4 regions of the Lysinibacillus sp. LK3 genome follow, and region 2 is predicted to be linked to each of the others. Evidence: riboswitches for the same ligand, from Rfam matches in the RefSeq annotation. Region 2 holds a riboswitch; each other region holds the start of a gene.
What was found. Region 2 has a riboswitch for S-adenosylmethionine ahead of metA (homoserine O-succinyltransferase). Riboswitches for the same ligand answer to the same signal wherever they lie in the genome.
Positions count from the first base shown of each region.

Region 1: linked by a shared signal. The riboswitch ahead of metK (methionine adenosyltransferase) and the one ahead of metA (homoserine O-succinyltransferase) in region 2 are both predicted to bind S-adenosylmethionine.
Region 3: linked by a shared signal. The riboswitch ahead of VK91_RS15390 (cyclase family protein) and the one ahead of metA (homoserine O-succinyltransferase) in region 2 are both predicted to bind S-adenosylmethionine.
Region 4: linked by a shared signal. The riboswitch ahead of VK91_RS16605 (methionine ABC transporter ATP-binding protein) and the one ahead of metA (homoserine O-succinyltransferase) in region 2 are both predicted to bind S-adenosylmethionine.

Region 1 covers NZ_LDUJ01000006.1:32,639-40,625, forward strand. Annotated here, with positions in the region: gene VK91_RS04215 (S9 family peptidase) at 1-579, shown strand, start outside; gene pckA (phosphoenolpyruvate carboxykinase (ATP)) at 645-2,231, opposite strand; SAM riboswitch class I at 2,621-2,739, shown strand; gene metK (methionine adenosyltransferase) at 2,998-4,194, shown strand; gene VK91_RS04230 (gamma carbonic anhydrase family protein) at 4,374-4,886, opposite strand; gene VK91_RS04235 (alpha/beta hydrolase) at 5,020-5,826, shown strand; gene VK91_RS04240 (sodium:alanine symporter family protein) at 5,953-7,461, shown strand; gene VK91_RS04245 (class I SAM-dependent methyltransferase) at 7,523-7,987, opposite strand, start outside.
Region 2 covers NZ_LDUJ01000016.1:53,390-61,376, forward strand. Annotated here, with positions in the region: gene plsY (glycerol-3-phosphate 1-O-acyltransferase PlsY) at 1-297, shown strand, start outside; gene VK91_RS12200 (HesB/YadR/YfhF family protein) at 317-607, shown strand; gene VK91_RS12205 (spore germination protein) at 796-2,340, shown strand; gene VK91_RS12210 (Ger(x)C family spore germination protein) at 2,366-3,565, shown strand; gene VK91_RS12215 (hypothetical protein) at 3,570-3,803, shown strand; gene VK91_RS12220 (endospore germination permease) at 3,835-4,983, shown strand; gene metA (homoserine O-succinyltransferase) at 5,023-5,958, opposite strand; SAM riboswitch class I at 6,082-6,193, opposite strand; gene VK91_RS12230 (nucleotide excision repair endonuclease) at 6,397-6,768, shown strand; gene VK91_RS12235 (hypothetical protein) at 6,823-7,209, opposite strand; gene VK91_RS12240 (TrmB family transcriptional regulator) at 7,232-7,987, opposite strand, start outside.
Region 3 covers NZ_LDUJ01000021.1:78,569-86,555, reverse strand. Annotated here, with positions in the region: gene VK91_RS15405 (ABC transporter substrate-binding protein) at 1-908, shown strand, start outside; gene VK91_RS15400 (helix-turn-helix domain-containing protein) at 983-2,554, shown strand; gene VK91_RS15395 (hypothetical protein) at 2,675-3,073, shown strand; SAM riboswitch class I at 3,155-3,260, shown strand; gene VK91_RS15390 (cyclase family protein) at 3,350-4,087, shown strand; gene VK91_RS15385 (DedA family protein) at 4,118-4,714, opposite strand; gene VK91_RS15380 (Cof-type HAD-IIB family hydrolase) at 4,776-5,549, opposite strand; gene VK91_RS15375 (DUF2225 domain-containing protein) at 5,871-6,554, shown strand; gene VK91_RS15370 (hypothetical protein) at 6,577-6,930, shown strand; gene VK91_RS15365 (erythromycin esterase family protein) at 7,070-7,987, shown strand, end outside.
Region 4 covers NZ_LDUJ01000022.1:44,205-52,191, reverse strand. Annotated here, with positions in the region: gene VK91_RS16630 (glycosyltransferase) at 1-871, opposite strand, end outside; gene VK91_RS16625 (HEAT repeat domain-containing protein) at 872-1,915, opposite strand; gene VK91_RS16620 (response regulator) at 1,912-2,784, opposite strand; gene VK91_RS16615 (MetQ/NlpA family ABC transporter substrate-binding protein) at 2,997-3,848, opposite strand; gene VK91_RS16610 (methionine ABC transporter permease) at 3,917-4,585, opposite strand; gene VK91_RS16605 (methionine ABC transporter ATP-binding protein) at 4,575-5,603, opposite strand; SAM riboswitch class I at 5,686-5,789, opposite strand; gene VK91_RS16600 (thioredoxin family protein) at 5,846-6,157, opposite strand; gene VK91_RS16595 (hypothetical protein) at 6,172-6,513, opposite strand; gene gcvH (glycine cleavage system protein GcvH) at 6,605-6,985, opposite strand; gene VK91_RS16585 (arsenate reductase family protein) at 7,067-7,423, opposite strand; gene VK91_RS16580 (acyl-CoA dehydrogenase family protein) at 7,607-7,987, opposite strand, start outside.

The DNA.
Region 1 (7,987 bases), on a different contig from region 2:
CGTATTGCACAATTTGCGGCGCAGGGCTTTATCGTATTTGCCCCATATTATCGTGGGAATCGTGGGGGAGAGGGGCGTGACGAGTTTGCAGGGGCAGACCGTTACGATGCGGTCTATGCCGTAGATGTACTCAAACAATTCTGCAATGACAATATCCATGTTTTTGGTTTTTCACGAGGTGGTATTATGGCTCTGTGGACAGCTATTTTAAGAAGGGATATTACTTCTGTTGTAACATGGGCAGGTGTTTCTGATGCAACGGCCACTTATTGGGAACGTACAGATATGCGCAGAATGATGAAGCGTGTTATTGGAGGAACACCTAATCGTGTACCAGAAGCGTATGATGCAAGAACACCACTTTTTGAGATAGAGCGTATAACAGCTCCCGTTCTTATCATTCATGGCTATCGTGATGAAAATGTGGATATTGAACATGCCAGACAATTGGCATTTTTTTTAGAGGAAGCAAATAAATCATTCGAAACTTGGTATGATCTTAACTATGCACATCAATATCCACCAGCAAAAAATCGTGAAACTGTCCGTGCTCTTTGCAAGTGGATGAAACAACAATAAAGCATAGAGAAAACAAAAAGACAAAGGGAACGAATAAATTGTTCCCTTTGTCTTTTATATAGACGTTATTTTAATGGACCACCAAGTGTAGTGATGGCTTCAGAAACGTTTGAGAATTTCTTGAAGTTTTCGTTGAATAAGCCTGCAAGCTCAGCAGCTTTTGCATCGTATGCAGCTTTATCTGCCCAAGCTTCACGAGGATTTAACACTTCTGAAGGTACGCCTTCAACTGCTTTTGGAATGTGTAAACCAAACACAGCATCTTGTGTTGTTTCAACATCTGCTAATTTACCATCGATTGCTGCACGGACCATTGTACGTGTGTAAGATAGTTTCATACGGCTACCTGTGCCATATTCGCCACCAGTCCAACCAGTGTTTACTAAGTATACCTGTGCACCGTGCTCGTCAATTTTTTGTCCTAACATTTCTGCGTATACTGTTGCAGGAAGTGGAAGGAATGGAGACCCGAAGCAAGTAGAGAATACTGGTTCTGGCTCAGTCACACCACGTTCAGTTCCAGCAAGTTTAGAAGTGAACCCGCTTAGGAAGTGATACATCGCTTGTTCTTTTGTTAATTTACTGATTGGAGGTAATACGCCAAATGCATCAGCTGTTAGGAAGATGATTGTTTTTGGATGACCTGCAACAGAAGGATCAACGATATTTTCGATGTATTGGATTGGATAAGCTACACGTGTATTTTCTGTTAGTGAACCATCATCATAGTCACAAATACGAGTTTCTGGATCAACAGCTACGTTTTCTAATACAGAGCCGAAGCGGATTGCATTGTAGATTTCTGGTTCTTTTTCAGCAGAAAGGTTGATTGTTTTTGCATAGCAGCCACCCTCAATGTTGAATACACCATTATCAGACCAACCGTGTTCATCGTCACCGATTAGCTTACGATCAGGATCAGCTGATAACGTCGTTTTACCAGTACCAGATAGACCGAAGAATAACGCTACATCGCCAGCTTCACCAACGTTTGCTGAGCAGTGCATTGAAAGAATACCTTGTTGTGGTAATAAGTAGTTCATGATACCAAAGATAGATTTTTTCATTTCACCAGCATATTCTGTACCACCAATTAAAATAATTTTCTTTTCAAGTGATACGATGATGAATGTTTCAGAAGCAGTACCATCAACCGCAGGATCTGCTTTAAAGTTAGGAGCTGAGATGACAGTGAAGTCGGCAACATGAGAAGCTAATTCATCTGCTGTTGGACGGATAAATAATTGATGAGCAAAAAGATTGTGCCATGCGTATTCATTGATAACTTGAATGCTTAATTGTGAGTCTTTGTCAGCACCTGCAAAGCCTTTGAATACGAATAACTCGTCACGTTCTTTTAAATATTTTATTACTTTTACATATAGGTTATCGAACACTTCAGAAGAAATCGGTTGGTTGACTTTACCCCAGTCAATTTGATCTTTTGTGCTTTCTTCTTCTACCGTATATTTATCTTTAGGTGAACGACCAGTGTATTTGCCAGTTTCTGCACGAACTGCGCCATCTACTGTTAACATTGCTTCACCACGAGATGTAGCTTTTTCTGCTAATTGTGGTACTGAAAGTTGAACATTAATGTTACCGCCGTTTAATAATTCCTTCAGTTCGTTTGCAATTTCTACTGAATTCATCGATTAAATACCATCCTTTTTTATAGTATTCCCTTGATTTAGAGGGATTTTTTCTTAATTTCAAAAATAGTATAACACAATTGCTTAAATAATCTATACTAATTAAGAAATTATTTTAGAGTTTTTACCACTTTTCAATAAACTGACAAAAAATAATGTTTTTCGAGTAGAATACCATCAATCCTACTGTAATTAGGCACGAAAATTGAGCCACACATATGTTACCACAAGTAGCTAGGTATGTTGTAGGGATTAATTTGCTTCTATTTACATCATCATCCAAGTATGAAAAGTTTTTGTGTAATAAGTTCTTTCCTTTCTATACAGTAATACATAAGAAAATATTTGACAACGTTCGACCTTTTCAGTAACATGAGATTGAACGGATACTCTTATCCCGAGCTGGTGGAGGGTCAGGCCCTGTGAAACCCGGCAACCTGCATGAACTATTTCACGACATGCGTTGGTGCCAACCTGATGCAAGGGAACATCCCTTGAACGATAAGAGTGAAAGGTTACGCAGTCATTATTCCTTTCCTCATGTAAAGTAACGTGAGAAAAGGATTTTTTTATTGTTAAAAATCAATGTAAAGGTAAGTATATGTAGTTCTTTCCTTATTATAATGACGGATCTTTCGAAATCCTCGTGTTAAAAGCAGCAGTAACGGCTTGAGAGTTCAATCCTTAGGAGCGGACTTGACATGGGTAATGAGTACCGTATTCATACACAACTACTTATTGTAAGAGTATTTAGGAGGAAAACCAAATGACAAACCGTCGACTGTTTACATCAGAGAGTGTAACAGAAGGACATCCAGATAAGATTTGTGACCAAATCTCGGATGCCATTTTAGATGCTATTTTAGCAGAAGATCCAAATGCACGTGTAGCGTGTGAAACAACTGTAACAACAGGATTAGTATTAGTAGCAGGAGAAATTACTACTTCTACTTATGTGGATATTAAAGGTATTGTTCGTGACACTGTAGCTGAAATTGGCTATACACGAGGTAAATATGGCTTTGATGCTGAGAACTTAGCGGTGCTTGTGGCAATTGGCGAACAATCACCTGATATTGCTCAAGGTGTTGATCAGGCATTAGAGGCACGTGAAGGCTCTATGACAGATGCTGATATAGAAGCAATTGGTGCTGGTGACCAAGGCTTAATGTTTGGCTATGCATGTAATGAAACACCAGAGCTAATGCCATTACCAATTAGCTTGGCACACAAATTAGCACGCCGTTTAACAGAAGTACGTAAATCAAGTGAACTTGCCTATTTACGTCCTGATGGTAAAACGCAAGTAACGATTGAATATGATGACAATAATGTACCGGTTCGCGTGGATACAATTGTTATTTCAACACAGCATGATGAAGAAGCAACACTTGAACAAATTCAAGCAGATTTAAAAGAATTTGTTATTGCACCAGTTGTACCGAGTGAATTATTAGATGCTAATACGAAATACTTCATCAATCCAACTGGCCGTTTTGTAATTGGTGGGCCAAAAGGTGATGCTGGATTAACAGGACGTAAAATCATTGTTGATACATACGGTGGTTATGCACGTCACGGTGGTGGTGCCTTCTCAGGTAAGGATGCAACCAAGGTAGACCGTTCGGCGGCATATGCAGCACGTTATGTAGCGAAAAACATCGTAGCAGCTGGCTTAGCAGAGCGTGCTGAAGTGCAACTTGCCTATGCGATTGGCGTTGCTCAGCCTGTTTCCATTGCTGTCGATACATTTGGCACAGGTAGAGTGAAAGAAAGCGAGATCGTTGAATGGGTACGCGAGCTATTCGATTTACGCCCAGCAGGTATCATTAAAATGCTTGATCTTCGTCGTCCAATTTATAAACAAACTGCTGCGTATGGACATTTTGGTCGTACAGATTTAAATGTACCATGGGAGCAAATTGATAAAGCAGACGCGCTACGAGAAAAAGCACGTTTATAAACTATTGAACTAAAGTAATGAAGTCATTAGAAAATTATTCTGATGTATTAATAAGCAAAGGGGCAACATTGCTCCTTTTGTTTTTTTTACAAAAATACCTCGCTAGGATTCGTGAACATATTCGGTACACGAAAACGCGAGGGATTTTTTCGTTAGTATTGATTTTTTGTGTAGGTTATTTATTTCTGAAGTGATTTATAATATTGACCTTTTTCTGCGTATTCTCGTACGATGCGTTCCATATCCTCTTTATCTTCAGCATTTAATTCTCGGACAACTTTTGCTGGACGACCTAATGCTAAACTATTTGGAGGAATGACTTTACCAGGAGGTACTAGGCTTCCAGCTCCAATAAATGCACCTTCTCCAATCTCAGCTCCGTCTAAAATAATGGATCCCATACCGATTAAGGCATTTTTGCGAATTGTACAACTATGTAAAGTGACTTGGTGTCCAACTGTTACCTCATCTTCAATAATGAGCGGATATTTTGGGCTTTGGTGTAAACAGCAAAGATCTTGGATACTGACACGTTTACCAATAATCGTTGGGGAAACATCACCACGAATAACCGTATTAAACCAAATGGTTGTTTCGGCGCCAATTGTTACGTCGCCCGTAACAGTTGCGTAGTCAGCAATGAAAACAGACGGATCGATCTTTGGCGTTTTATCTTTAAATGGATAAATCATGAAAATCGCCTCTTTTCTTTCTATAATGTAGTATTATCGTATCAAATACGCAACTTTATGGAAATATAAAATTAAAATGTGCTATTTATTTCGATATAATCAAAGTGTAATTATTTTTTAGGAGGACTATGTAATGTGGAAATGGGAAGCTGATGGACAAGCAAAAGCTGTGATTGCTATTCTTCATGGTGCTTATGAAAATCACCGTTGGTATGCATGGCTGATAGAGAAATTAAGATTAGAAGGCTTCCACATAGTCATGGGAGATTTACCGAATCATGGGGGTAATGCAAGGTTTGCTCGAGTCCATGATGAAGACTTCAAATTGTACAATAAGTATACAAGAAACCTGATTGAAAATGCTTTTTCATATAATTTACCAACCTTTGTAATAGGGCATGGACTAGGTGCAACATTAATCCTCCATACACTGCAAAAGAGACAATATGAATGTGCAGGCATTATTTTAACATCACCTTGGTTGCAACTAAAGCTATTACCAGGTAAATTAACAAATGCTTTAACAAGTCTAAGTGCGTTAACGGCCAATGTTAAATTGACACATGATATTACATTAGAGAAATTAACGCGTAGTGTTGAAGGCAGAGAAGAAATGAAAGATGATGTACCGCTCATGACTGTAGTTTCTGTGAAATGGTATCGAGAACTTCAGCAGATGATGAAAAATTTAGTGATGCTGCCTAAAGGTGAAATGCCTAATATGCCTATGCTAATTATGACAGCTGAGAAGGATAAAATTACGGACACTCGCCAAACTCGAAATTGGCTTCATCAACAGGAATTCACGGAATTTCAGTTTAAAGAATGGGCAAATTGTTATCATAATTTATTTCATGAGGGAGAGCGCGAAGAGATTTTTATGTATATACGAGATTTTATTAATAATGCTCTTCGAAGAATTGGTTATATAATTAAATAGGTTTATACCCTTCCATTTACTAGGTTACTTACTTAAATATTGTTACTTAAAAATAATATTGTAATTTTCAGAAAAGTGTAATACTATAATGACTTAAAGTAAGGTAATTCAAATTGGAGGGGTAAAATGGATGTAATTGTAGAGAAGTTGAATGGTATTTTATGGGGACCATGGTTTATTTATGGCATCTTATTAATTGGGTTATTTTTCTCAATTATTACAAGGTTCCTACAAGTAAGGCACATTAAAGATATGTTTGTTTTAATGTTTAAAGGGGAGAAGTCAGAAAAGGGAATATCTTCATTCCAAGCAATGTCTATCGCATTATCAGGACGTGTAGGTACAGGTAATATTGCTGGTACTGCGACAGCGATTGGAATGGGAGGACCTGGTGCTGTCTTTTGGATGTGGGCAATCGCTTTCATAGGTGCGGCTACCGCGTATGTAGAGTCAACATTAGCTCAAATCTATAAAGAAGAGAAAGATACAGAATATCGTGGTGGACCGGCCTTTTACATAGAAAAAGGAATGGGCCAAAAATGGTTTGCAGTTATTTTTGCTGTGGCGGCTTTAATAGCAATGTTAATTTTGATGCCTGGTGTGCAGTCGAATGCCATCGCAGGTGCTGTTGAAAACGCTTTCGGTTTGGAAACATGGATCACAGGACTTATTATTGTTGTTTTATTAGGTGCTATTATCATCGGGGGTGTTAAATCAATCGCAAATGCTGCCCAGATTATTGTACCGTTTATGGCATTAGCCTATATCATTATGGCCATTATCATTATTTTTATGAATATTTCACAAGTACCAACGGTTATCGGATTAATTTTTTCTAGTGCATTTGGGGCTCAAGAAATTTTTGGAGGCATTATTGGTTCAGCGATTGCTTGGGGTGTTAAACGTGGAATTTACTCTAATGAGGCTGGTCAAGGAACTGGTGCTCACCCTGCGGCAGCTGCGGAAGTATCACATCCTGCTAAGCAAGGGATTGTACAAGCGGCGTCTGTTTATATTGATACATTATTAATTTGTTCTGCTACGGCATTTATGATTTTATTTACAGGCATGTACAATGTACAAGATGAAAAGGCAGCTGAGGGAGCAGATCCATTTATCCATATTGGAGAATTTAATAGTGGTGGATTAGCAGGCGATGAGCAAATGACTTTTGCGAAAAGTATTGAAGCAGGTGCAGCCTATACACAATATGCAGTTGACTCATCATTACCTGGCTTTGGTGCTCCATTTGTAGCCATTGCGTTATTCTTCTTTGCCTTTACAACAATCATGGCTTACTACTATATTGCAGAGACAAATGTCGCTTACTTATTTAGAGGTAGCACAGAAAAGGTATTCATTTGGATTGCGAAAATTGCCATTTTAGTTGCAGCCTTTTATGGTACAATCCGTACGTCTGGTCTGGCATGGGCAATGGGAGATGTAGGTCTTGGTTTGATGGTTTGGATTAACGTTATAGCTATTTTAATTATCATGAAACCAGCTATTGTCGCATTAAAAGATTACGAGAAACAGAAAAAAGAAGGAAAAGACCCAGTCTTTGATCCTCGTAAACTAGGAATTAAAGGTGCAGATTTCTGGGTTGACTATAATGAAAAACGCAATAACAAGTAGATAAAGAGCAAGGCGATCAGCTAGTTTGATAGAAACTGGCTGATCGCCTTTTAGCATGTAATTATTGAATAGGATGTTCTTTCATTTTCTCTAATGCAATGACGAAGGGTGGATCATTTTGTTGATTCAGAAATGCATATTTTAAGACATGAACATATTTTTGTGGCAGTTGGCTTACATAATCAATGACCTTATCACGCTCTTCTTTTCCACCTGGATGACCATGATAAATAACAAGAACAATCAAACCGCCCACTTTTAAGAGCTTTAATATATTCTCAATGGCTTGGATTGTTGTATTAGGTCTTGTAATAATATCATGGTTGCTACCAGGTAAATAGCCGAGATTGAAGATTGCCGCAGTTACTGGCTTGTGTACAAACTGTGTAACTTCTTCATGCCCTTTATTTAAAACGAGTGCTCGATGTTCTAAACCATGATCTAAAAGTCGGAGGAGTGTCGCGTCAACCGCCTCTTTTTGGACATCAAAGGCATAAACTTGCCCTTCATCCCCAACAAGCTGTGC
Region 2 (7,987 bases):
CGTGGTGGGAAAGCTGTGGCAACGTCAGCTGGTGTATTATTAGGCTATTCTTGGCCACTCTTTGTCCTACTATTTATTACCTTTATTGTGACATTAAAAATCACAAAAATCGTCAGCTTAACATCGATGATAGCCGCTTTAGTAGCGCTTATCTATGCAATCGTTTATTATTTTATTACAGGTGACTTTGCATTAGGCATCTTGGTAGCCTTTTTATTTACCTTTATTATTTATCGTCACCGTGCCAATATTGCTCGTATTAAAAACGGCACCGAACCAAAGGTAAAATGGCTGTAGGAAGAGAGGAGCATTTGAAATGAATATTGCATTGACAGATGAAGCCCTACAATGGTTCAAACACGAAATGGAAGTTGAACCTGGTGATACAATTCGTTTTTATGCACGTTATGGTGGCTCAAGTCCGTTTCACGAAGGCTTTTCACTAGGCATGACACGTGAGGAACCTATTGCCATAGGTGTGCAAACAGAAATTGATGGTGTTATCTATTACATTGATGAGAAAGATCTTTGGTTCTTTAACGATCACAATTTACATGTTGATGTTGATACAAGTAATGATGAATTACAATACGACTATCGTACATAAAGCAGTCTGTCCTTTCCATACATGAAAGGACAGACTGTTTTTTTATTTATTACAAAACAAGACACACGAAAGTTGCAAGGAATGTGATATTGCCACAAATAGCTAGATTTTTCATATCTCTTTCGTTTATCTCTCAAAAAAATTGTCCATTCTAAAGGTAATGAACGACCATTTGAGGAGGAAAACACATGTCCATGTCTAACAATAACGAAACCTCCCCATCCCATACAACGAACGATTTATTGTATACTTCCCTATCTAAAAATATAAAAATCATTCAACAATCACTAGGGCATAGTAATGATATTATCATACGTGAAATTGCGATTGGAGAAACTGATCCCCATAGCCTCGCCATTATTTCCATTGATGGCTTATCGGATAAAACGACTATTTCTGATTCTGTTATCGATAAACTGATGGCAAATATTGAAGAAGAACAAGATATTGAAATAACAACCATTAATCAATATGTTCGGAATTCCTATTTAACGGTAGGCGATGTGACGAATATTGAGCATTTCACAACACTCTACAATGCCATTCTCAATGGTGAAACGGTTATTTTATTAGATGGCTTTGCCGAAGGGATTGTGACAAGTACTAGAAGTGCCAAGGATCGAGCTGTCACAGAGCCATCGACGGAATCCGTAATTCGCGGACCGAGGGAATCCTTTACGGAAACCTTGCGAACGAATACAGCGCTCATTCGTCGCAAAATAAAAAGTCCGAATCTCTGGATAAAATCACGCGTTATCGGAGATGTGACACAAACAGATGTAGTAGTGATGTATATAAATGGCATCGCCAGTGACAAAATCGTCGCAGAGGTATTGGCTCGATTAGATCGTATTAATATTGATGGCATTCTGGAAAGTGGCTATATTGAGGATTTTATTCAAGACTCAAAAAACTCTATGTTTCCAACCGTCTACAACTCTGAACGACCTGATGTCATCGCAGGTGAATTATTAGATGGCAAAGTGGCGATTCTAGTTGATGGCACACCTTTCGTCTTAGTCGTTCCAGCGCTATTTACATCCTTTTTACAATCAGCAGAAGATTATTATCAGCATTGGATGATTAGCTCACTTGTACGTATCTTGCGTTTCTTTGGTATCAGTCTAGCATTAGTAGCACCATCCTTGTATGTGGCGATTACTACCTTTCATCAGGAAATGCTACCGACACCCATGTTAATTAGCATTGCTTCACAAAGGGAAGGCGTACCCTTTCCTGCAGTAGTAGAAGCGCTTATTATGGAGGTTGCCTTTGAGGTCTTAAGGGAAGCTGGACTTCGTATGCCTCGAACAATCGGTCCTGCGGTATCCATTGTAGGTACTTTAGTTATTGGACAGGCAGCAGTTGATGCAGGCGTCGTATCCGCTGTAATGGTAATTATTGTAGCCTTAACAGCGATTTGTAGCTTTCTATTCCCTGCCTATGGTTTATCGAATACGATTCGTGTACTACGTTTCCCATTAATGATTTTAGCTGCTATGTTTGGTTTATTCGGTGTAATGTTTGGCATTATGCTAATTACTCTTCATCTATGTAGCATTCGTTCATTTGGTGTACCTTATTTAAGCCCATTCGCACCGTTGGTATTACAGGATCAGAAGGATGCATTTGTGCTGTTCCCGCGTAGAAAATTACTTACACGACCTCGTTTAGTCAATCAAAAAAATATTGTTAGAGGACATAACTATATCAATGTAAAAGGCAGGAAATAACTTCAGGATAAATGAGGAATAGAATATGGCAAAATTAAACTGGATTTGCTTACTATGTATCCTCACTTTACTGTTAAGTGGTTGCTGGAGTAAGCGAGAATTAAATGAATTAGCCATTGTGGTAGCACTAGGCATTGACAAAATAGATGAGGAATATGAAATTACAGTTCAAATTGTCGATCCTAGTGAAGTCTCAGTGCGACAAGCTTCCACTCAACGCTCACCTGTCGTTAGCTATCATTCGAGAGGCGAAACCATCTTTGAGGCCATTCGCAAAATGACGACTATTGCAGCACGAAAACCTTATTTTGCCCACCTTCAAGTGGTTGTATTAGGGGAAGATCTCGCGAAAGAAGGCATTAGTGATGCACTTGATTTAATTGTAAGGGACCATGAATTTCGTAAGGATTTCGACGTCATTATGTCTCACGATGCAACAGCAAAGGAAGTATTAAATGTACTAACACCCATCGAAAAAGTTCCTGCTAATAAAATGCTAAATTCTCTTGATGTCTCTGAGAAGGCTTGGGGCTCCACGATAGCTGTTAATATTGATGAATTAGTCAATACATTAAGCAATAAGCATAAAGGGGCGTTAATTTCTGCTATTGAAGTTCATGGCGATAAGAAATTAGGGGTAGATCAAACAAATGTGCAACGTGTTAAAACACCTGTGCTATTACGTTATACAGGTTTAGCAGTCTTTAAAGGCGATAAATATATAGGGCTACTGACTGAGAGCGAAAGCAAAAGTATTAGTTTTCTTAATGACAAAATTCAAAGTACGATAGAAATCATCGCCTGTCCTAATAAAGGGACTTTGTCTACTGAAATCACCCAATCCACTACAAAGGTGAAAGGGTCATTTAAAAACGGGAAACCGAAAATCGATGTCCATATTAATGTAGAGCAGAATGTTGGAGAGGTCGAATGTGTTATCGATCTTACCAAAAATAAATCGATTGATTACGTTAATAAAAAAACAGCCCAGGGGATTGATGAACGCATTGAAAAAACTGTAGAGAAAATTCAACAGCAATATGAAGTCGATGTTTTTGGATTTGGGGATGCCCTACATCGGGCAGATCCAAAGCAGTGGAAAAAAATCAAGGATGACTGGACTTCCATTTTTCCAGATTTAGCAGTGGCTGTTCATGTAAAGGTAACAACCCAAGGTTCAGGTACGATGCAAAATTCATTATTAAACAAGCCAAAGGAGGAGTAATGAGATGGTACTAGCCGTAGCTATCTTGATTATTGCAATCATTGTTGCGCTTATTTTTATTCCAAAGCTAAAAAAGCAACAGGATAGAAAAGCCATTATTGTATTCTCCTTTTTGCTACTTATTGGAACGGCTTTAAATATGGGGATTGCCCTTAAAATCCATATTCCTAGCCCATTAGATTTGATTACCTTTATCTTCACACCAATTAGGGATTACATTGTGTCATTCACAAAATAGAAAGATGGACTGAGAAACGGAGGGTAGCTTGATGGAAAAAGAGATAATTAGTTCAAGACAGTTTACAATCGTTACCTTCCTCTATTCTATCGGTACAGCGATTTTAATTATCCCTTCGAGTATTACTGGTGCCGCTAAGCAAGATGCTTGGATAGCGGCAAGCATTGGTGTTCTGCTTAGTTTACTGGTTATAAAATTATTTTTAACACTGGCCAATCAAACACCGTCCCTAAACTTTATCGAGGCCAATGAAAAAATACTTGGGCGTTTTTTTGGGAAAATCACAGCGATTTGTTTCCTAATTTTGACCTTTCTTTCCGCTGGGGAATTACTCTATTTTATCGGTATTTTCATGAAAACGGAAGTTATGCCAGAGACACCGACATTAGCATTTGCCCTACTGTTCAGCATCATTATTATGTATGCCGCTTATTTAGGGATTGAGACCTTTGCCCGTTCGGCAGAAATCCTCTTCCCATTGTTTACCTTTATTTTTATTTTTTTCGTCCTTAGTATTACCCCTCAAATTACATTTGAGAATATTCAGCCTCTACTAGAAGCGACCAAAGCATCTATGTTTTATAGTATTGCACGCTTTATGAGTATCTTTTCCTTTCCATTAATTGTATTATTGATGCTCTATCCTACTGGCGTCAATGTACAGCCGTCTGCACAGAAAGGGCTATATATTGGGGCAATTTTTGGCGGAATCGTCTTAGTTACGTTGATTGTCCTATCGATTCTTGTATTAGGTCCTGAAAACACTGCATCAAGGACATTTCCTAGCTATGCCTTAGCACAAAGAATATCTATAGGGAATTTTTTGCAGCGTATAGAAATCATTATGGCATTTATGTGGATTTCGTCTATTTATATTCGTACATTTATGTATTTCTATACGACCGTTGTTGGACTTGCACAAATTTTGAAGATCAAGGATCATCGTCCACTCATTATACCGATGGGGATAATTGTTATTGGACTTTCTCAAATTGTTCATCCAGATATTGTGCATTCTACTAATTATAATAATGAAATTTGGCCAATCTTTTCCTTTATTTTCACCATTTTATTACCCATACTTTTGCTGATTGTGGTAGTTATTCGCAATCGTAAATCCAAGGCTCAAAATAACGAAACACCTCAGCAGGAAACAGAAAATGACAATCAAAAAGTCTAATTTCTTCTAAGCTAGAAAAGAAATTAGACTTTTTATTAATTAAATATGATATTCGATTTCATCTACAAAATCCCATTCATATGGTGTTTCTTGGTAAACATAGTAGTTCAACCAGTTAGAGAATAATAGATGCGTATGGGCACGCCATGTATTCATCGGCACTTGTGTCGGATCGTCATTCGGGAAGTAGTTTACAGGAACGGCGATATCTATGCCCTTCGCCACATCGCGACTGTATTCATCGGCTAGCGTTGTCGCATCATACTCTAGATGCCCCGTAATCATAATATTTTTATTATCTTTTGATTGTACAATAAATACCCCAGCATCCTCTGAATAGGATAATAATCGTAGATCTGGATGATTGCGAACCTCGTCAATCGAAACAGATGTATAGCGTGAATGGGGCGCAGTAAATAAATCACTAAAGCCACGTACCAAATCTACAGTTAAATCTGTAATCACATGGGAATAGACGCCTGAGCATTTAGCAGAAAGCTCAACCTTCCCAATGCCATAATGATGATACAATGCAGCCTGTGCCCCCCAACATATATGTAGCACGGATGTCACATTCTTTTTAGACCAATCCATAATTTCTGAAATTTCCTGCCAATAGTTGACCTCTTCAAAAGCCATTTTTTCTACTGGCGCACCAGTTATAATCATACCATCATAGCGTCGGTGTCGAATCTGATTGAACGTTGTGTAGAAAAGCTGCAAATGGGATTTACTCACATTTTTAGACTCGTGTGTGGCTGTATTCAAAAAGGTAATATTCACTTGTAATGGTGTATTCCCCAATAAACGTAATAATTGGAGCTCTGTTTTTTCTTTTTCAGGCATTAAATTTAATATTAATATATTTAATGGACGGATTTGCTGTGTTTTCGCACGATCTTCTTCCATGACGAAGATTTTTTCCTCACGTAAATGTTCTCCAGCTGGTAAATTTTTCGGAATATTAATTGGCATCTTGCTTTCCCCTCTCTATAATCACTCTCTTTTAGCAAATCTTGCTTGCGTAGGATGCAACGAAATTAAAAAATCCTCCTCATTCCATACGAGATAGAATGAGAAGGATTTTTTTCACGTCCACTCTTATCTCTCAAAGGAAAAAATCCTTTGCTGGAATTAGCACCTTTCTAACAATTGTTAGAGGTTGCTGAAGCGTCATCGGGCCAAATCCCTCAGCTTCTCTTGATAAGATTATTTAATTATCTTGAATTGTAACACGAACTAGTTAGAATATCAATAATTCATAGAATATTTTGTGATTCACGCGCATGTTTCTTGGGGATTTGATGTACACTAAGCTTGCTATCTGTGGGGTTTCTACATTTAAAATTTATGGTAAACATGCCGTAATTATGTTACCATATACTTTTAGTAAGAGAGAGGAACGTGAATAGTTTGATTAAAATTGAATTTCCAAAACCAGATCTAGTAATCCGTCAACGTGAACAAGATTTAAAACCAGGTGATGTGCCAATCACACCTTACTTCGGTTTTATTGACTTCCATAAAATCACACGTGATAAAGGCGGCATTTTCTTATTCTATAATGACAAGAATGAGCTATTGTTTGTTGGGAAAGCACGTAAAATTCGTCAACGTATTAAAAAACATTTCGAGGATAATGTATCTCCGATGAAAAACCATCGTGATGAAGTGTTCAAAATTGAAGTCTATGAAGTAGAAGATCCAATGGAACGTGAAATTTACGAAACATATGCGATTAATACTTTCCGCTCTAAATATAACGTAGACAAAGTCTTTTATTAGACATCACGTAAAGAAACCGAAATCTCATTTCTAAAGGGATTTCGGTTTCTTTTATCACATAATGGTCATACGATCAATTGGCGTACTCTGACCGTTAATTCGCAAATCAATGGTATCCAGCTCAGGATTCTTGACGGTGACTTTAAAAACATAGGGTTGAGCCTCTTTCCTTTGCTCGCTGCCTTCTTCTAACTGGATAATAAGCCTATTTCCCTCAGCTGTAATACTTGCCAATACATTCCCTTTTGAATAATAAACAAGGTAATATGGAGCATCCTTTTCATGCAATAGTTGTATTCTGTCATTAAAAACGATATTTTTCTGGACATTATCTGGGACAACCGTTAGCTCATGAATGGTTGGTGGATCGGTAGGTGGTGTAGCATTACAGGCTCCTAGCATTAGTAGGCTCATTAAACCTAGCAACACGAATTTTTTCAAGTTCCTCCCCTTCCTTATACGACTATTCTAAGAAAAAAGCTTTACGCTCCTTAGCAATCCAGTCTTCTAACTCCTGATCATCACGTTTTACTAACCGATTGATGAGCACATCATGCCATATATAATCCTCTAACAAATAAATATGAACCGGATCATTGGTGATAAAGGCCGTCTCTTGGGTAGATGGAGAATGACCATAAATCATTTCCTGACCATCTATCGATAAGATAAACCAATGCGGTGTAGATGCTTTTTTTGTATAATGTGTGGCTCTATGCTGGTCAATTGAGGCGAGATGCTCTCCTACATACAACGTAATGCCATGAACAGGAACATGCAGCGCCACCTCTTGCAAATCTTCACGTAAGGCATCATACATATCTTCCCACATCGACAGCATCACTTTTTTCTTCGCCTTCTTTAGAAGTGACTGACAATAGTTGATAATGGATTCCTTGCCCTTCAGCATTACCACTTTAGGCTCAGCTTCCTGTACTTTTTCCTCTAATTTCTCTAATTTCCCGCTTATAGACGTAAAATTCGACTCCCAGCGCTGTTGCATTTGCTGTAAGAACACAGACACAGGCATTGCCGAATAGGTCGTTTGTTCTACGGTCTCTTCTTTTAACACGATGCCCTTTTCTACAAGGATATTTAAAATATCATACACTCTTGCACGTGGTATGCCAGAATTTTTACTAACCTGATAGGCACTGACATGACTTTGCTGAACAAGTGCCGTATAGGCCTTTGCTTCATATTCTGTAAAACCCATTTC
Region 3 (7,987 bases), on a different contig from region 2:
TTATATTCGTATTAAGTGCCTGTGGCTCAAATGAAGTAAAAGAGGATACAGCTACAGAAGAACAATCATCTAAAGATACAAGAATTGTAGAAGACGAGTTTGGAAAAGTAGAAATTCCTACAAATCCACAGCGTGTAGCTGCTATCTATTTGGAAGACTATTTAACTGCTTTGGATGTAAAACCCGTTGTGCAATGGTATCACCCATCTTGGGGAAAACAGGACTATTTAGGATTAGATGTTCCTGAGTTCGACATTACTGGTAGCATGGAAACATTATTACAAGCCAAGCCTGATTTAATCATTGTAGATGGTGCCGCAGACAAGGCAAAGTATGATGAATACTCAAAGGTAGCGCCTACTTACCGCTTGAAAGAAGATATTCTACAAGATCCACGTAAAATTGTAGAAACAATAGCTGATGTTTTAAATATTCCTGATAAAGCAAAAGAAATGGTTGATCGATATGAGCAACGTGTTTCCGATTTAAAAGCAAAACTAGATGAATCAATCGGAGACGAAACAGTTGCTGTTGTACGACTAAATGTAGCAGATAATACATTAGCGTTATTTGGCATTAAAAATCGCTACTCTGGCTATATTTACACAGAGGCAGGCTTAACACCACATCCATTAGCCCGTGATATGACAGAGTTTCACGAGGTTTTATCAGAAGAGGCTATCACGGAATTAGATGCGGATCATATCATCCTTTTCCCTTCAAACGGAACATGGGAGTCTAAAGAAAACCAAGAAGCCATTAAATGGTTAGATAGTACACTATGGAAAACACTCCCTGCTGTAAAAAATGGGCATGTTTATATTGCTGATCGCACATATTGGCAATCTGGCGCAATCACAGCCAACTTGCTAAAGTATGATGATTTAGAGAAATGGTTCGTCAAATAATTTTCCAAAGAAAGCTCTTAATGAGGGCTTTCTTTGTGTTGTTCTGCCAATTCAAAAAAAGGGGGGAATTATCAATGGGTAACTTAACACATGTTTATACGTTACAAAATATCTCTTATTCAATTCAATCATCAAAAAAGTTATTGATTAGTAGTGATTTCTATACACTTTTTATCTTAATGAATGGTAGCGGAAAGCTAGCCATAGATCATGACACCATTCATTTTAGTGAAGAAAAGTGCATATTGATTCCGCCAAATAACACGGTTAGTATCCATATTCAAAGTAAGCACCTTTGTTTTTATCAATTACAATTCAACATTGTCAATCTCAGCAATAGTCAAAATTCATATAGTCATTTTACAAGTATCAGCGAACGACATCTTCTCCCCTTTTCACAATGTCATAGACTGCTAGAAGTAATCTATCAGAACCGGTTAGCGGAGGATGATCACACGATTTTTGAACAGCATGTACACTTTCAAGAGCTGATGTTATTACTCTTACATCAAACCATACCCAAGCAGATGCAAAAAAATGATCGACAATCTGTTGAGCAGTCCATTAACCATTTACATAAACATTTTGAAAAAGAGTGGACGGTTGAGCAGCTAGCACAGCTAGCTGACGTACCAAGATGGAATTATACGCGCATTTTTAAAGATATTACGGGACAAATTCCTCTTCACTATTTAACTAAACTTCGTATTGAAAAAGCTAAGCAATTATTAATGACAACAAATGATCGAGTATTTGAAATTAGCCAGTCTGTCGGATTTAATAATGAGTATTATTTCAATCGTCGTTTTAAAGAACATATTGGCATCTCTCCAGGACAATATCGAAGAAATCAAAGCAGCCATATACGTGTATTTGCACCATTCTTAGAAGATTTCTTTGTTGCGCTTGGGATTACGCCAATTGCTCAATTCAGTCATTCAAAATGGGGGAAACAAGACTATTTAGGTCTACAGAAAGTGCCAGATATCGATGTACAAAATAGAGAAATGGATCGACTCTTTTACTATAAGCCAACTTTAATTATGTTAGATTCTGGTGTAGAGCGTTGGGAATCCTTTCAGCACTTAGATGAAGTAGCCCCCGTCTGCCATCTTTCACACCCTGGAGAGAATTGGCAATCTACTTTATTTAAAATTGCAGATCTAACAGGAAAAACCTCCTTGATGCAAGACGTAATCCTACAATATGAAGATAAAGTACAACAAGCAAAAGGAATTCTTAGCAAATCTGTTTATGGGCAAAGTGTAGCATTTCTCCGTATTTCAGCCATTGGCATTACTCTATACGCGGGTCCTGAATGTGGCTATACGGGCCCCATTTTATATCGTGACTTAGGTTTAATGCCACATTCACTAGTATGGAGTATTCCGCACAATCAACGTAAAGCACAACTGACATTTGCTCAATTGTTGCAATTAGATGCTGATCATTTATTTATTACCTTTGATAAACAACATTCCATTTATGAAAATGAGGAACGTGCTATTTTAAAAACTCCTACTTGGAAAAACCTAGCTGCCGTTAAAAGCAACTGTGTCTATGAAGTAGACTTTTTAACATGGATGAATTATGGCATTTTATCACATAGTAAAAAAATTGATGATGTCTTGAATGTACTTGGCTAAAAGGAAGCTTACTTTAGCTTCCTTTTTCAATGATTAGGACAAACATTGCACTGCTAATAACACCGAAAGCCGTTTTGCTACATAAGATAGGATATCAGTTATAGGATAGGAGGAATGACCTTGTATTACAATCCTTATCCGTATTTTGTGCATCCCTATCATTATCCAACATCGCCTATCGCTAATCATTTTGCCATTAGACCCTTTTCGCAACATCTAGCAATGCCGACCAATAATCCTTTTCCACCTGTCGATACACACAAATTAAAAGCTTCAGCATCACGGATAAAGGCGATGATGCAGCAAGCCCAATTACTTACGGATAAAATAGATAGCTCCCAACAATTCGCACATGATTTAATGAATGCTGCTCAACTTTCAAATAAAACAGAGGTTGAAAAATTAATCACATCAACAGGCATTACGATGAAATTTGAAACAAACTATACACCAGACAGTTTTAGAATACGTCTTATTGATAATGATTGTTGTGGAGTCACCTTAAATTTGAATTGGTGAAAATTCCTAGTGAACTTGTAAACTATAAAAAACTATGCTAAAGTGTTTGTATTGTTATTTCTGAAAATTCTTATATTACTTTTCTTATCAAGAGAGACGGAGGGATTGGCCCGATGAAGTCTCAGCAACCAGCTAACAGTATGGTGCTAATTCCAATTGGCAAAATGATCAGCCTTGAAGATGAGAAGAAGAACTACCGTTGTTGCAGCAGGAGTCCTCTTCTATTAGGGGACTCCTTTTTATTTACAACTATTTTTACAGAAAGCAGGGAAATCAATGTCTAATGAACTTTTACAAGCATTGCAATTATTAAAATCGAAACAGTGGGTTGACTTAACACATACATTCGGCCCTAATTCACCACATTTTTTTATGTTTGAGGACGCTAAATTTGAAACGTTATTTTCTCATAAGGACGGTTTCTTCGCTCAACAATTCACGTTCCCTGGTCAATATGGCACACATATCGACCCACCCATTCATTTTGTGCGAGATACTCGCTACTTAGAAGAATTAGAACTAAAAGAGCTTGTTCTTCCCCTTGTTGTTATTGATAAATCACAAGAGGCTGCGAGCAACCATGATTTTTCATTAAGTGTTGAAGATATTCTTGATTTTGAGGACAAGCATGGAGAAATTGAAGCAGGAACATTTGTAGCATTACGCACAGATTGGAGTAAGCGCTGGCCAGATAAAGAGGCTTTCAGTAATAAGGATGCAGATGGACATAACCATATCCCTGGCTGGGGTTTAGAAGCTTTACAGTTTTTACTAAAAGAACGCAAGGTAAGCGCAATTGGTCATGAAACTTTCGATACGGACTCTGCTGCTGATTTTCGTAAAAATGGCAAGCTAGATGGCGAATATTTTGTGCTTGACCAAGACACCTATCAAATTGAGCTAATGACGAATTTGGACAAGCTACCTGCGAAAGGCGCTATCATCTTCAATATCGTACCTAAGCCAGAAAAAGCATCTGGCTTCCCTGTGCGCTCATTTGCTATTTTGCCATAACATAAAAGTCGGTATAGCGTATACCGACTTTTATGTTTGTCCATTTCTTTTTTTGAATAAAAAGTAAGCAATGAGCATCCCTACAATAAATAAAAGGATAAGATAGATACTATAATGAGTCAGATAGTATCCAACAAATCGCCATTTCTCTCCAAGCATCTTTCCTAATGATATAAATGTGAACGTCCAGATAAATGCCCCTGTATAGGCAAAAAGCGCAAACTTTCTATAAGGATAATTATTAATAGCCGCAATATATGCTGTCAAATGGCGTACCCCGGGGATAAAATAGCCAATTAATAATAGGGTAGGTCCTATTTTTGTAAACATCTTTTTCGTAAAGTCAATTTTTTGCTCTGTAATATGAATTTTAGGGCCATATTTCTGCAATAACGGTAAGCCAAAACGATAACCAATATAATAGCTTAAGGTAATGCCTCCAACCGCACCAATCATTGCACTGACTAAAGCAGGAATATGTTCAAGACTTTCTCGGTAAACACTATAGCCTACATAAGTTAGAAACACCTCATCAGGAAGTGGCACCCCTACAATACCTCCAATTAGAATCACGATAATTCCAAAGTATCCGTAATGTTCAATTAGAGACTGCACGTGATGTGCCATAAATCATCCCACCTAAAATTTATTAAAATCTACCTGCTATATATAGTGTAGCCTCAGCGCTCTAAATGACTTGAAGCTGACGTAAAGCAAAATTGATACCGCCATCTGTAGATGTCTTTGTAACAAAATTCGCAACACTTTTTAGAGCTTTACTACCATTTCCCATGGCAATTCCTACTCCTACATATTCCAACATGTCAACATCATTATCCCCATCCCCAAAGGCAATCGCATTCTTAGGGTCAATATTGAAATGATCAAGCACCGCTTTAATAGCTATAGACTTCGAAACATCCTGCTGTAATACATTCACAATATAAGGATGCCAACGCTGTAAAAATATATTCGAAAACTGGCTAGTATATCTTTTTTCAGCCAGCTCATCCGCATATAGACACATGAGAAAAACCTCTTCATCTACAATTTTTTCATTTATAAGTGGAAAATCCCGTAAAGATAAAGTTTCTTGCATCGCTCTTAAAGCTACTGGACTTTGTATGCTATTCATGGATAGCTGCTCTGTAAAAAATGTTAGGCTATGCTGCTGTTCCTGTGCAAATGCCTGTACATTGCGGACAATTTCTTTGGCAATCGGAGTTTTATGTATGACAAGATCCTTATGTTTCACATAGGCCCCATTTGCAGTAATAAAGGTTTCAATCCCCAGCGCTTTTAACTCATAGCACATAGATAAGGGTCTTCCAGTAGCCGCTACAAGATGGATTCCTTTTTCTTGCAATAGCTGAATAGCTTGTTTTGTACTTTCTTCCACACAGCCATCCTCGTAATTAATCAATGTGCCGTCTACATCAAAAAACACGATATTATACTTCATTTTGAGCACCTCCTTTATAGTCATTTAGAACCATTTATAATTTTTCTCCCATGAAACATGTGAAAGTATTTTGACAAACTTTAAGCAAACTATATAACTTCCTTTTGCACCACCGATAAAAACTATTACAAGCGTATTTATAATAATATTTAACTAAAAATTCCTTGAATATTTTTATTTAATAATTCTAAAGGAGTATACCAAAGAACACAAAATTGTTAAAATAAAAGATAATATCTTAAATACATTGAACGATAAAATCTTACGTATAAATAGAACAAAAGAAATAAAATTTTAGTGCACGCAAAGGAGTTGATTCTTATGGCATTTAACATTTACTACTATGAAAGTAGTGTGGATTGTAAATTTTGCAAAAAGCAGTTTACAACTTATAAAGTTCGCCCTAATCGATATAAAATTATCGAAGAACAGACGGATTTCATGCCTGTTTACGATGGCCTAAACCCTTTGCTATATGAAGTTGCCGTATGTCCACATTGTGGTTATGCCTACCATAAATCTATGACACGGACATATGGACCTTTCATGCTACTCATTGATGAACTATACATTAAAGAGCTCCAGAAACCTATGGATATCTGTCAGGAACGTACAATTGATGATGCCATTATCAGTTTTAAGCTCGCCTATTTAGTATCCCGTGCATCAATGGAAGAATCTCTTTTAATGGCGAATTTCGCTTTAAAAATTGCTTGGCTCTATCGATTAAAAAAGGACGAAGAATCCGAAAAGCGTTATCTTTTTGCAGCTAGAGACTTTTATAGTAAATCCTTTGCCTCTAATCAAGAAGGTGGAGAGAGAATTCAGTTTTTACATGCTGAATTAAGCCTTCGACTTGGTGATATTCCTGAAGCAAAAAAAGGATTTTCACGCTTAATCGCTGATCGAAATGTTTCGCCAAAATATCGCAAGCTTGCACGCAATCGTTGGGAAAATTATAAATATGACGAACAACCCATAACAATTAATGAAATCATTAATTAATGGGACGAGGAGATGATTAATTATGTTGCTATTTCAAAAGAAAATTGATGTGAGAGAAGAGGATATATTTTCAGAGCTACATCATTTTTTATTAAGAAAAAATAATCGCTACCTAACAAACGAAGAAGTTGTCGCTCTAACAGGCGTATCATCTGAGCTGCTTTACAAATGGGTAAAAGCAGGAAAATTAAAGAACTCCATTTTTCCTAATTTAGGGGCTCCATGCGAACGATGTGGACAGATTACGCAAGCTAAAATTTGCGTGAGCTGCTCTTCCTCCATTGTTGGGACATTAAAACAAGAAGAAAAGGATCGTGCATGGTTTAACCAAATTCAACGTAACCATGTAAGAGCAAGTACGTATCACTATAAATAGCATTCCAACATCTCCATCAATTGGAGGTGTTTTTCTTTTTTACATACTAAATTTAAACTAATTTTAAACAAATTCTTCCTAAACTTTAAACTTGCCTTTCTATAATTAGTATCAATATAAAGTGAAGGGCTGATAATTAATGAGGAAAGCTAGGAAACATAAGGTTTTATTAAGTTTTGCACTGGCAAGTTTAATGACAGTAAGTGGAGTAGTAAATGTCTCTGCTGCTGTCCCTGTAAATGAGCAGATTATTAAAAACGATTCTGCTGTCAAACAAGCTAGGACTTCTAATGAAACATTACTTGATTGGAAAAAATGGGCGAATGACCATGCATACAGCCTGTCATCCATCCAGCCTGAAACGTTTGACGGACAAAAAATTCCCGCTAACAAATTTGACGATTTAGAGATGCTAAAACCTTTATTACATGATAAACGTATTGTCTTTTTAGGGGAAAGCTCTCATGGAGTGGCGCAATTCAATCTAGCGAAAACACGTTTAATACAATTTTTACATCAAGATATGGGCTATAATGTCCTTGCCTTTGAAAGTGGTATGGGTAATGTGATGAATGCTCAAGGACAAATTGATAAACAAGCAGCTCTACAAACAATGAAGGATGCCATTTTCGGCGTTTGGTGGACAAAAGAAACTTTGCCTCTGTTTGACTATGCAAAATCGACTCAAGCAACAGAGCAACCTCTTGTACTTACTGGCTTCGATATTCAACAACAAGGAGCATTTACGAACGGAGATTGGCTGCAAAACCCTAAGTTGGCTCAGCAATTCAATGAAGCTGAGAAGCAACTTGCTGAATGGAGCTCGGGAAAAGATTTGAAGGGCTATCAAAAAGTAAAAGCTACTATAATTGATGTATATAAACAGGTAAAATCACAAATACAATTCAAAGAAAAAGAGCTACAGGCAGCTTATCCAAAAGAGCCTCATATTGTAAAACTAATGGATCGCACTCTAGCAGATCGTATTCGACTAGCAGACGAATATATAGAGTTAACAATTCAGTCCAATATCGACATTGAACAAAATAATATAGAA
Region 4 (7,987 bases), on a different contig from region 2:
CTTTTATAAGTCGATGGATATTCACTACAAGTTCCATATCTTCGCCAATAATATTGGTTGAATATCCACCTGCTTCAACAGCCCATTTTTTAGAGAAAACACTAAATGCTCCTGAAATAATAAGGACTAAATTGAATTTACTTAAGGCTATTCTCCCCATTAAAAATGCCCGCAAATATTCGATTACTTGCATGATTACTAAGTAATTACTAGGTAATTGCGTCTCATAAATAGAGCCAAACTGCATCTTTGCACCATTTGCAATACGAATATTACCTCCTGCTGCAATGACCTCACCATCAGATAAAATGATAGGCTTCATCACCCGCAGCAAGGATTTTTCATCTAAAATGGAGTCCCCATCAATAGAGCAAAAATATGGATATTGAGATACATTAATACCCACATTTAGTGCATCAGCCTTACCACCATTTTCTTTATCAACTAAAATACAATTTTTATAGATTTCTGATTCATATATTTGTTTAATGTCTTTTGTAGGGATGTTAGTTCGAACAATTTTATTGATTGGCTTCATTTGAAAATGTTCGATGACCGTTTGAAGGGTTTGATCTGTAGATCCATCGTTAATAATGATAATTTCAGTTTGAGGATAACGTAAATTCAATAATGAATATACTGTATCTACAACTCCTACTTCTTCATTGTAAGCAGGAACAAGTAACGATACCGGTTTTGAATAAAAGGCATCGATATGTGCATCATCATACTCTGATAGATCGAGACGATAGCGTTTTCTTAAATCCAGCATAGCAATGATGAACATTGTACAATATGAAACAATAACGAACAGCATATAAAATAAAATAATGCCCCCAAAAAACATCATGCAATAATCAATTATTTTCATTTACTTCCCCTCTTTTCTCGCTGCAATTTCTTGGGCCATTTCAATTGCATATTGATCATTTGAGGATTCAATGAATTGCTGTAATTTGGCAATACCATGTCGATCTTCTACAATCGTTTTTGCCGCTTGGGAACGTACCCACCAATTCTCATCTTGAAGAAGCTGCTCTAAATAACTATAAGTATAAGTAAGCGGTACATGTTTAAAAATTTTTGCAACCATTAACCTGGCTTCCCACATTTCTGAGGTCACAAAAGGGACAAAGGGATCCATCTCATCAATAATTCCTATTTCATATAGCCCTTTTAATGCTCTGATGTTAATTTCCGGTGTATCATGGTGTAATAATTTTTTTAATTCATCCAAATACTCCATATTTCTTTTTACAGCAGCAGTATCAATAACAGCAAATTGCATTTTGGCCGACAAACTATTAAAATCATGGAAAAATCGAATAAATACATTATCATCTAATAATATAAATAGTCTTCTATATTCACTTTCAGCGTAATTTACATTGGAATTTTTTATTTTCTCCATAAATAAATCTGGTTGGAAAAGCGAGTATATTTTCAATAACTGGAAATGTTCTTCATCTGTAATGTTATTTTTTTCGAATTCTTGGCACTTCGTTAGCAATTCATCTATTTGTAAGTCTGCAATTCGATAGAGGGCATTCATTCGAATACTCCATCGTTTACTGGATAAATCTTTTTCGTAGAATGCTTTTAAATATTGATTGGAGAATTGTTTAATTTTTAGTTCCACCTGTTCATTCCTTATATTCTTTAAATAGGATGAAAAAATTTTTTCAATAGCTTCTACTTGGGCCCTGCCTCGAGGAACCAATACGATACTAAATAATGCGTTATTGAATAAGTAATCATACCAAAGTTGAGAATAATTTTGTAAATAACGGTCACGAACTTTTTCAAAATAGCTTTCACGCTGCCGCTGAACAAGTAAATACATTAAAAAGATAAAGAGCACAACTAATAAAAAGAAAATTATTCCCAAAAGCGTCGAAACAGTCAGCTTGATCATTGCCAAAACCTCGCAAACGTTCTTTTAATTTTGGCTTCTAGCAAACGTAAATTAAATGGTTTGACAATATATTCATCAACACCGCCCTCATAAGCATTAAGCGCTGCCCCTTCAGAATTGCGTTCTGACATCATATAAATAATAAATTTCTTTTCATTTGGCATATGTCGTAAGATATGCAATATTTCTAAGCCATTTTTCAGAGGTAAAATATCATTCATAAGAATTAGATGCATATGCCCTGATTTATAATCATCCGATTGTAAAAAGCTATAGCCATCCTCATAAACCTTTACATCTAAGGAAAAATAAGGGATAGATATTTGGTTAAGCGTTGACTCTAATACTTGTCTAAAAATGGCGTTTTGCTCAATAATACTAACTTTCACTAATTCAGTTGGTTGCTCACAGTAATCCTTTACCTCTGCTATACTCCATGTTAATTGCTCATCCCCTGATAACATCTGTTTATTTTTATTTAACAGCTCTTCAAAAATAACGTTATTATTTCTTATTTCTGTTATAGAGGCCTTTAATGCAATCTGTTGGAACTTCCGTTCTGCTTTTAAGATGGCAAATATTCGTTTTAAAAACGCCCTAGCTTCTACATCACTACTTTGTAAAAAGAAGATGCCCCAATGATCTCCGTCGGATAATTGAAAAAGCAAGTCTGTCTTGCGTATTTTTGATTGTAAAAACGAGGTAACTTGATCATTCACATTTTCATTCAGTTGTGTAGCATTAGCTGTTTTTAAAAAGACTGCTGTTATAGTAAGGCGTGATCTAATCACACTTTCTCGCCATATTTTAAAGTAGCGCTCTACTTCATGTTCTTGCATGATGTCATGGGTGAATTTTATATCATTCATTAGAATCACTCCATCTAGTTTTTTCTTATTATTACTTTCTATCATTTATTTCGTAGATTAACAACATTACTATAGTAATAAATATGACTAAACAATATCTAAACATAAATAGACGTCATAAAAAATACATAGTTTCTCATCAATTTAACTACAAATAAAAAAGAGTACATAAGTCGTTAAACTTATGTACCCTTTTATAAAATTTTTAATTCTTATTTTACCGGTACTACTGCACCTTTCCACTCTTCTAAAATGAAGTCTTGGATTTCTTTAGATGTTAATACTTCTAATAATTTTTTAATTTCAGGTTTTGATTCATCACCTGCACGTACAGCGATGATGTTAACATATGGAGATTCTTTATCTTCAAGAGAAATAGCATCTTCAATTGGGTTTAAACCGTTATCGATGGCAAAGTTAGAATTGATAAGTACTGCATCGCCTTCATCGTTTTCGTACATTTGTACAAGCATTTCTGGGGCAGTATTTGCATCGAATTTAAAGTTTTTAGGATTTTCTTCAATATCCTTTAATTCTGCTGCTGTTTTATCAATGCCTTCTTTTAATTTGATTAAGCCTTTAGCCTCTAACAATGACAGCATACGACCATGGTCAGATACTGAATTAGAAAGTAAAATTGTTGCGCCTTCAGGCAGGTCTTCTAACGTTTTATATTTTTTAGAGTAAATACCGATTGGTTCAATATGAACGCCACCTGCATTAACGAAATCATAGCCATTGTCTTTAATTTGTAGCTCTAAGTAAGGAATGTGCTGGAAATAGTTTGCATCAAGTGTTTTTGAGTCTAAATCTTGGTTTGGTAGAACATAATCTGTATACGTTTCAATTTTAAGGTCTATGCCTTCTTTAGCTAAGATCGGTTTTGCTTTTTCTAAAATAACTGCGTGTGGTGTATTAGAAGCACCTACTTTTAATGTTACGTTTTCTTTGCTATCTGTTTGATCGCCAGATGCTGATTTTTCATCTTCTTTTTTATCTGTACCGCAAGCTGCTAATGCTAGTACAAGTATTGATAAAAATAATCCTGCTAATAACTTTTTCATTTATGACACTCCCTTGTATTTGTTTTAAATATGTTAGCGGTAAAAACCGGAATAACCTCATTTTCGTGCTAGCGTTTATCAATTTTTTCAGTAATTAAATCACCAATCCATTGAATAATAAATACGACTACTAAGATCAAAATAGTTGCCATTAATGTCACATCTTGGCGATTTCGCTGGAAGCCGTCTAAGAAAGCTAAGTTACCAAGACCACCTGCACCAATAATTCCTGCCATCGCTGTATAACCTACAAGAGCAACAGCCGTTACAGTGATACCAGAAATCAAAGCTGGTAATGATTCCGGAACCAATACTTTCCAAATAATTGTAGAAGTTTTTGCTCCCATTGAACGGGCTGCTTCAATCACACCTTTATCAATTTCACGTAACGCAATTAATACCATACGAGCATAAAACGGTGCTGCACCGATAATTAAAGCAGGTAATGCCGCATTGGCACCGCGAATTGTACCTAGTAAAAACTTCGTAAATGGAATTAATAAAATAATTAATACGATAAATGGAATGGAACGGAAAATATTAACGAGTGATCCTGTTAAAAAGTTAACGATTTTATTTGCCCATAACTGATTGGGGCTAGTTAAAAATAGAACAATACCAATGACTAACCCAAGAATAAATGTCACAACCGTTGATATAGCTGTCATGTATAAAGTTTCATACGTAGCTTGCCACATATTTTCCCAGTCTACATTCGGAAAGAGATTAGTTAGCATTTTCAATCACCTCCGTCTGTACTTCCACTGTATTTAAATAACGAAGGGCTTCAGTGACGTTTGTCTGAGAGCCATCAATTTGCACAATCAATGTACCATATGCACCATTTTTTGTTTGTGAAATATTTCCGTGAACAATACTTACTTCTACATCAAATTGTTTCACAAGATGTGAGATGACAGGCTGTTCTGTTTTTTCACCAACAAAAATCAATTTGACAAGTTGTCCAGTTGGATAGTTTGTTTTAATTTGTGCTACCGTATCTTGTGTTTCCTTAGTGTCGGTAATTTGAGATACAAACTTCTTAGTAATAGCCGCCTGTGGGGCTTGGAAGACTTGTAATACCTCACCACGTTCCACAATTTCGCCTGCCTCCATCACCGCTACACGATGACAAATTTTGCGGATGACATGCATTTCGTGGGTAATCAGGACGATTGTTAAGCCTAAGCGTTCATTTATATCTACGAGTAAATCAAGAATGGCATCCGTTGTTTCAGGGTCAAGTGCGGATGTCGCCTCATCACATAGTAAAACCTCTGGATTATTCGCTAATGCACGTGCAATTCCTACACGCTGCTTTTGTCCCCCGGAAAGCTGGGATGGATATGCCTTATCGCGCCCTTCTAAGCCTACAAGGGCAATTAATTCCTTCACACGCGCTTCACGTTGAGCCTTTGGGAAGCCTGCGATTTCTAAAGGGAATGCAATATTTTCGGCAACTGTTCTTGACCAAAGTAAATTAAAATGCTGGAAAATCATACTTACCTTTTGTCTAGCTGCTCTAAGCTTTTGCCCTTTTATCGATGAAAATTCTTGATTGTTCACCGTTACTGTTCCTGCTGTCGGTTTCTCTAAACCGTTTAATAAACGAATCATGGTACTTTTACCAGCACCACTATAGCCGATAATGCCAAAAATTTCACCTTTATTAATAGTAAGGTTGACGTCTTTGACTGCCGTTAATTCGCCATTTGCTGTTTTGTATTTCTTTGTAATATTTTGAAGCTGGATCATAGCGAATACTCCTTTTCTCATATAGAAAACCCCTTCACTCACAGACAAGTAGAAGGGGTCACGTATGATACGTTAAACCGTTCTCTCATCTTTCAAAGAAAAATCTTTGGGTGATTTGGCACCTTTTCACATTGTGATGGTTGCCGGGCTTCATAGGGCACTTCCCTCCGCCACTCTTCATAAGAGTTCGATATATTTAATGTTTTAATAATATATTTGATACTTTACCACGCTAGTAAAGTTCAGTCAATTGATTTTTTTAACAATTCATATAAAAATGGTACGGATTGAAAAGCATAAATCTTTTCTGTCACTTTTCCGCCATCACTGATGAGTAGACAGGGAACACTTTCAATTTGATGCTCATAAGCTATGTGTTCCAAAAAGTTGATATTTGCTTTACCCATTTGTAGCTGTGGCAGTAATTGCTCAATAATGGACATCATTTTAGATGCCACTGCACACGTTCCACACATCGGTGTATATAAATAAAATGCAGTTTTCTCTCCCGACTGTTTAGCCGCTTCCCACTGCTCTATTGACCATTCTTCCATTTACTCACGCAACCTTACAAAATATATTCATTATGGATTGAAAAATGTGCACGCAGTAAAATCATTGCTAGCACTTTTCTTGGTGTCGTTTCTACTTCCTTGTATGTTGGCATTGTGCGCAGATGCTCAGCCTCTGGATAATGTCTGTCCATTAATGCACGTAGCTTATCACCAGAAGTATCTGCATCAAAAAAAGTAAATAGCTCACAGCCCTCATAGGGATCCAGTAGTTCTTCTAATTGATGCACACCAATTGTACCATTCGTACATAGTATTGTAACATTCTCATTCAAAATAGGCTCAATTTGTAGCTTATCTGAGCGCCCTTCTACTATCAAGCATTTTCCCTCGAACATTACGCCACCTCCATTTAGAGATCCCCACTTATAAGTCATTATATAACAAAAAACGCCGGTAGTTTCCGACGTTTTTCGATTATGGCTTGTCTTATTCAGCGATCATTTCTTCGTATTGCTCTGCTGTCATTAGTTTCTCAACTTCTGATGCGTCAGCAGGCTCAACAACGATCATCCATGCTTTTTCATATGGTGATTCATTAACGAATTCTGGGCTATCTTCTAAATCTGCATTTACTTCAACTACAGTACCTGAGATTGGTGCATATAATTCAGAAACAGTTTTTACTGATTCTACGCTACCGAATGGATCATCTGTTTTGATTTCGTCGCCAACTTGTGGAAGCTCAACGAATACGATATCTCCTAATTCAGATTGTGCGAAGTGAGTAATACCAATACGTACTTTTCCATCTTCTACTTTTACCCATTCATGTTCTTCAGAGTATCGTAAGTCTTTAGGTGTGCTCATGCAAAAAACCCCTCCATAAATATGTAATATATTCACTTTCAGTGTGCCATACTTCTCCTATAAATACAAGGTTTAATACGGTTATTTCCAAGCTTGCTCAAAATCTACTTCTTTAAAACCTAAAGTAACTTTTTTTCCATCTGTCACGATGGGACGTTTAATTAACATGCCATCTGAAGCAAGTAGCTCAAGCTGCTCATCCTCCGTCATTTCCGCTAACTTGTCCTTTAAGCCAAGCTCACGATATTTCATGCCTGAGGTATTAAAAAATTTCTTCAAAGGCTGTCCACTAGCTTGCCAAATAGCTGTTAATTCTTCTTTAGTGGGAGGTTGCTCTGCGATATGTACCTCTTCATAGGAAACCTCATGCTCATTTAACCACTTCTGTGCCTTTTTACATGTTGTACATTTCGGATAATGGAAAAATTGAATCGTCATTACAATGCTCCTCTTCTGTCTTTTTCTGTAGTATACCATCATAGTTGTTTTCAATGGTGAACTTCACTCTTTTTTGTAAGTTTATCCACCAGTTGTGCAAATTTATCCGCTCCTTTTACGATTATCCATCTCATAAAAAAAACCTAGCTATCTTTTGCAGATAGCTAGGTTAAATTTGCACTATTAAACAATATATTTTTCAGCATCAATTAATTTAACGGAAGCCTCACGCTTCTTCGCAATTAAATTATATGGATTATTACGCGTTAGCTTACGCAGTGCAGATAATGTCATACGGGCTGCATCGCCATCCGCTGAAGCAAGAATTGTGTCTTTTGCTTCTTTTTCGATTTCTGCGAATGCTTCTTGGCAGAAAATTTGTGTGTATAGCAATTTTTGATGTGCTTTTTCAGCACCGTCACGAGCAATTGCTTTTTCTGTACGTAAGACAGCTGATTCCATTGCAAATAATTGGTTAGCTATATTCGCAATGTTTACCAATACTTCTTGCTCTTGATCAAGTTTTGCACCAAAGCGTTGTGCTGCTAATCCTGCAGCTAAAAC